Variovorax paradoxus EPS: one gene and its partner. The protein of the gene in region 1 interacts with the protein of each later gene in a pairwise test. Links are inferred from orthologs where the notes say so. Each region holds a gene or a part of one and is shown on either strand. Other genes may lie near its edges.

Region 1 (2,999 bases):
GCGAGCTGCCGAACTACCAGGTGTTCGACGAGCGCCGGTATTTCACGCCGGGGCAGGGCACCTGCGTGTTCGAGGCAGGCGGGGTTTCCGTCGGTCTGCTGATCTGCGAGGACGCCTGGTTCGACCAGCCGGCCGAGCTGGCACGTGCGGCCGGGGCCGAGGTGCTCGCCGTGATCAACGCCTCGCCCTATCACGTGGGCAAGGAGGGCGAGCGCGTCGCGCGCATGGCCGACCGGGCACATGCCGTGGGGCTTCCGTTGGTCTACGCGCACCTGGTCGGTGGGCAGGACGAGGTGGTGTTCGACGGCGCCTCCTTCGCGCTGCAGGCGGGCGGCGCACTCGCGATGCAGGTCGAGAGCTTCCAGGAGAAGTTGGTCTTCGCGCAGTTGGAGCGAACACCTGAAGGTGGCGTCGGCTTCGTAGTCGAGCCCGGTGCGGTGGCCGCCCCGCGCGACGCCGAAGCGCAACTGTGGGACGCCCTGGTGCTCGGCGTGCGCGACTACATCGGCAAGAACGGCTTCCCGAGCGCCATCCTGGGGCTCTCGGGTGGCATCGACTCCGCATTGGTGCTCGCCATTGCGGTCGATGCACTCGGCAAGGACAAGGTGCGCGCGGTGATGATGCCTTCGCCTTACACGGCCGACATCAGCTGGATCGATGCGCGCGAGATGGCGAACCGCCTGGGCGTGCGCTACGACGAGATATCGATCAAGCACACCTTCGAGTCCTTCAAGGGTGCCTTGGCCGAGGAATTCAAGGACCGCCCCGAAGACACGGCTGAGGAAAACATCCAGGCCCGCATCCGCGGCACGCTGCTGATGGCCTTGTCGAACAAGTTCGGGTCCATCGTGCTCACCACCGGCAACAAGAGCGAAATGGCCACCGGCTACTGCACGCTCTATGGCGACATGGCGGGCGGTTTCGCGGTCATCAAGGACCTGCTCAAGACCACGGTGTTCGCGCTCGCGCGCTGGCGCAACGCCCATGACCCGTACGGCACCGGCGCCGCGCCGATCCCCGATCGGATCATCACGCGCCCCCCGAGCGCCGAGCTTCGGCCCGATCAGACCGACCAGGACAGCCTGCCGCCCTACGACATCCTCGACGGCATCCTGGCACGCTACATGCAGGACGACGAGGGCATCGACGAGATCATTGCCGCGGGCTACGAACGCGCGGTGGTCGAGCGGGTCGCGCGGCTCATCAAGGTCAATGAATACAAACGGCGCCAGGCGCCAGTAGGAATCCGGGTCACCCACCGAAGCTTCGGCAAGGATTGGCGTTACCCTATCACCAGCAAATTCAACGAAACCGCCGGAGCACGAAAACCATGAAGCAGATCACCGCCATCGTCAAACCCTTCAAGCTCGAGGACGTGCGCGAGGCCTTGGCCGAAGTGGGCGTTACCGGCCTGACCGTGACCGAGGTCAAGGGCTTCGGCCGTCAGAAGGGCCATACCGAGCTCTACCGCGGCGCCGAATACGTGGTCGACTTCCTGCCCAAGATGAAGGTCGAAGTGGTCGTCAACGAGGGCGACGTGGAGCGCTGCATCGAGGCCATCGTCAATTCGGCGCGCACCGGGAAGATCGGCGACGGCAAGATCTTCGTGACCGCCGTGGAGCGCATCGTGCGCATCCGTACCGGCGAAGAAAACGAGAACGCCGTCTGAAGCAAAAAAGCCCCGTTGACCGGGGCTTTTTCTTTCGAGACGGGCGTCAGAGGTTTTCCGACAGCCTGTCTTCGCGTGGATGCAGCGGCACTTCGGCGCGCAGTGCCGTGAGCAGTTCGGTGGCGTCGGTGCCGGTGCGGATCAGCGTCATCTGCCAGTCGCCCATGAAGCCTTCCCGCACGCTGTGCGCGAGGAAGCCCAGCAGGCCGTCGTAGTAGCCAGCGGTGTTGAGAATGCCGGTCGGCTTGTCGTGATAGCCGAGCTGGCGCCAGGTCCAGATCTCGAACAGTTCCTCGAAGGTGCCGATTCCCCCCGGCAGGGCGATGAAGGCATCGGCACGCTCGCCCATCATCGCCTTGCGCTCGTGCATGGTGTCCACCACGTGCAGTTCGTCGCAGAGGGGGTTGGCCAGTTCCTTGTCGACGAGGGCCTTGGGGATGATGCCGACGACGCGACCGCCGGCCAGACGGGTGGCTTCGGCCACCGTGCCCATCAGGCCGGTGCGGCCGCCACCGTAGACCAGTTGGCCGCCATGCTGGCCAATCCACTGGCCGACAGCCTTGGCCGCCTCGGAAAACTCGGGGCGCTCGCCAGGACGCGAGCCGCAATACACACAGATCGAAAATTCAGGATTCATCCCGCCATCATGCCTCGGGACGCTGGCCAGCTCATGACACGAAGCGCGTCCACAATGCCGCCGCCCAGATGCCGCTGCACAGCGTGAGCGACAGCAAAACCGCGGCGCTGCCCATGTCCTTGGCGCGCTTGGAGAGGTCGTGCCATTCGGGGCCGATGCGGTCGATGGCGGCCTCGACGGCGGTATTGAGCAACTCCACGATCATCACCAGGATGGCGCTGCCGGCAAGCAGTGCCACCTCGACCCAGCTGCGGCCGAGCCAGAAAGCGGCCGGGATCATCACGATCGACAGGATCGCTTCCTGCCGGAAGGCGGGTTCGCTCCAGCCGGCGCGAAGCCCGTGCAGCGAGATCAGCGTGGCATGAAAGACGCGCTCGAAGCCCTTGCGGGCCTTTTGTGGATTGACGGCGGGGTCGGGAAGCTCGGGCAGGGCACTCATCGGCGGCTCATGGGCTTGGAGGTGATGAGCCGCGTACCGGCCCAGGCGTCGTGCCAGAACTGGCGCTCAGGGTGAAAACGGGCGAGAACCGCCCAGACAGCGACCCAGCCGAAGATCAGGACGGTCGATTCGCCGCCAGACAGCTTGAAAGGCGCGATCGCGGCGAGTGGCGGCAGGAACCAGATCCAGCTCAGGAGGTAGCGAGCCAAAGCTCGGCGCTGGCTGACGGGCTGGCCGTGGATGTCGACGATGCG
Region 2 (2,863 bases), 770 kb from region 1 along the record:
ACAGCCTCGACCAGGCCCTGGAATACCTCGACAAGGACCGTGCGTTCCTGACCAAGGGTGGCGTGTTCACCGATTCGTACATCGATGCGTACATCGAGCTGAAGATGCAGGAAGTCACCCGCTTCCGCATGGCGACCCATCCGGTCGAGTTCGACATGTACTACTCGCTGTAAAGCGAGCCCCTCGCGGGGAAGTAAGACAAAAGGACGGCCTCGGCCGTCCTTTTTCCTTGACGCGGAACATCTTGTCACCAGTGGCGCGGAATTGCATGAAAATGCGCCTTTGTCGCGCCACCCACCGATTCACATGAAGACTGCTTCTCTCATTTTCCTGGCCGGTTCATTGTTGGCCGCCCTGCCGGCGTCCTCGCAAGAGCGCGTGTGGCGCTGCGGCAATGAATACACCAACAACGCCACCATCGCCCAGCAGAAGGGCTGCAAGGTCATGGAGGGCGGCAACGTCACCGTCGTCCAGGGTGGCGGTGGTACGACGAAGTCCTCGTCGAGCGGCTCGTCGGGCGCTTCCGCCGCGCGTGCGCCGGCCGGCAGCCCGCGCGTCGAAGGCGTCGACCAGCGCGCCCGGGACGGCGAAGCCCGTTCGGTGCTCGAGTCCGAACTCAAGAAGGCCGAGGCGCGCCAGGCCGAGCTGCAGAAGGACTACAACAACGGCGAGCCCGAAAAGCAGGGCAGCGAAGGCCGCAACTACCAGAAGTACCTCGACCGCGTGGCCGAAATGAAGGCCGAACTCGCGCGCAACGAGAGCGACATCGCAGGCATCCGCCGGGAAATCGGCCGGTTGCCGACCAACAAACCCCAGTAATCGCATGGCATTCGGGAAGAAGGCGGTTGGCGCCAACACGCGCTTTCAGACCTTCGACCTGCTGTCCACGCTGATTGCCGTGGTCAACAGCGACGGCTCCGTGCTGTTCGCCAACGCAGGCCTCGAAGACGCACTGGGCACCTCGCGGCGAACGCTCGAAGGCTCGCAATTTGGCGCCTGTTTTCATGAGCCGCAGGTGCTGCGCACCGCGCTCGACGGCGCCAGCAGCAACGACTTCGCCACGCTGCGCTACGAAGCCTTTCTGCGGCGCGTCAATCACGAGCTGATGCCGGTGCAGGTCACGCTCGCGCACGGCGACAAGAAGGGCGAACTCATCATCGAGATGTCGCCGCTCGAGCACCAGGTGCGGCAAGACCGCGAAGAGCGGCTCATCGACCAGGCGCAGGCGAACAAGGAACTCATCCGCAACCTCGCGCACGAGATCAAGAATCCGCTCGGCGGCATTCGCGGTGCGGCGCAGCTGCTGCAGATGGAGGTCGAGTCGCGCGACCTCATCGAATACACCCAGGTCATCATCCACGAGGCCGACCGGCTCCAGACGCTGGTCGACCGCCTGCTGGCGCCGCACCGCCGGCCGCACGTGGTGGGCGACGTGAACATCCACGAAGTCTGCGAACGCGTGCGCTCGGTGATCCTTGCGGAGTTTCCGCGCGACCTGCACATCGAGCGCGATTTCGACGTGTCCATCCCCGAGTTCCGCGGCGACCGCGAGCAGCTCATCCAGGCCACCCTCAACATCGTGCACAACGCCGCGCAGGCCCTGACGGAGCGTCGCGCGGCAGGCGATGCGCAGATCACTTTCAGGACCCGCATCGCCCGGCAAGTGATATTCAACAAGCAGTGGTATCGATTGGCATTGGAATTGCATGTCATCGACAATGGACCGGGTGTGCCGGACACGATCAAGGACCGCATCTTCTATCCGCTCGTATCGGGCAGGGAGGGCGGAACAGGCCTCGGGCTGACCCTTGCACAAACCTTTGTGCAACAGCATCACGGCGTGATCGAGTGCGACAGCGTCCCGGGCCGAACCGATTTCAAGATACTGATACCGCTGCCCTAGCGCAGCACGGCAACAAGGAGATGCATGAAGCCGATCTGGATAGTTGATGACGACCAATCGATCCGCTTCGTGCTCGAGAAGGCCTTGCTGCGCGAAGACTTGCCCACCCGCAGTTTCACGAATACCCGGGAGGTGCTCGCAGCCCTGGAGCAGGCCGACGACGACGAGCAGCAGGGCCCCCAGGTCCTGGTGAGCGACATCCGCATGCCCGGCGGCTCCGGGCTCGATCTGCTCGACAAGATCAAGGCCAAGCACCCCGGCCTGCCGGTCATCATCATGACGGCGTTCTCCGACCTCGACAGCGCCGTCTCGGCCTTCCAGGGCGGCGCCTTCGAATACCTGCCCAAGCCCTTCGACCTGCCGCGCGCGGTCGAGCTCATCCGCCGCGCTGTCGACGAAAGCCAGCGCGAGGAAGTCTCCGAAGAGCGCATGGTCGCCGCGCCCGAAATGCTCGGCCAGGCGCCCGCGATGCAGGACGTGTTCCGCGCCATCGGCCGGCTCTCGCAGAGCAATGTCACGGTGCTGATCACCGGCGAATCGGGTTCGGGCAAGGAACTGGTGGCGCGTGCGCTGCACAAGCACTCGCCGCGCGCCAACGGTCCCTTCGTGGCCATCAACACCGCGGCTATCCCGAAGGACCTGCTCGAGAGCGAACTCTTCGGCCACGAGCGCGGCGCCTTCACCGGCGCGCAGACCATGCGGCGCGGCCGCTTCGAGCAGGCCGAAGGCGGCACGCTCTTCCTCGACGAAATCGGCGACATGCCGTTCGACCTGCAGACGCGCCTCCTGCGCGTGCTGAGCGACGGTCACTTCTACCGCGTAGGCGGCCACAACTCGGTCAAGGCCAACGTGCGCGTGATCGCGGCGACCCACCAGGACCTGGAGCAGCGCGTCAAGCTCGGCGGCTTCCGCGAAGACTTGTTCCACCGCCTCAACGTGATCCGCCTGCGTCTACCGGCG

The links. Proteins that work in one complex are often made in the same cells at the same time.
Region 2: the proteins of VARPA_RS12745 (region 1) and glnL interact in binary tests that used the Escherichia coli proteins (3 or more experiments, as listed by UniProt). The link is inferred for Variovorax paradoxus EPS from one-to-one orthologs.

What each region holds. Positions count from the first base shown.
Region 1 is NC_014931.1:2,758,160-2,761,158, forward strand. It holds VARPA_RS12745 (P-II family nitrogen regulator), read left to right. Parts: upstream 1-1,330; coding sequence 1,331-1,669; downstream 1,670-2,999. Other genes in the region: VARPA_RS12740 (NAD+ synthase), read left to right, coding at 1-1,334; VARPA_RS12750 (TIGR00730 family Rossman fold protein), read right to left, coding at 1,716-2,306; VARPA_RS12755 (diacylglycerol kinase), read right to left, coding at 2,338-2,745; VARPA_RS12760 (RDD family protein), read right to left, coding at 2,742-2,999. UniProt on the Escherichia coli protein: P-II indirectly controls the transcription of the glutamine synthetase gene (glnA). P-II prevents NR-II-catalyzed conversion of NR-I to NR-I-phosphate, the transcriptional activator of GlnA. When P-II is uridylylated to P-II-UMP, these events are reversed.
Region 2 is NC_014931.1:1,990,556-1,993,418, forward strand. It holds glnL (nitrogen regulation protein NR(II)), read left to right. Parts: upstream 1-823; coding sequence 824-1,903; downstream 1,904-2,863. Other genes in the region: glnA (type I glutamate--ammonia ligase), read left to right, coding at 1-173; VARPA_RS09020 (hypothetical protein), read left to right, coding at 307-819; ntrC (nitrogen regulation protein NR(I)), read left to right, coding at 1,928-2,863.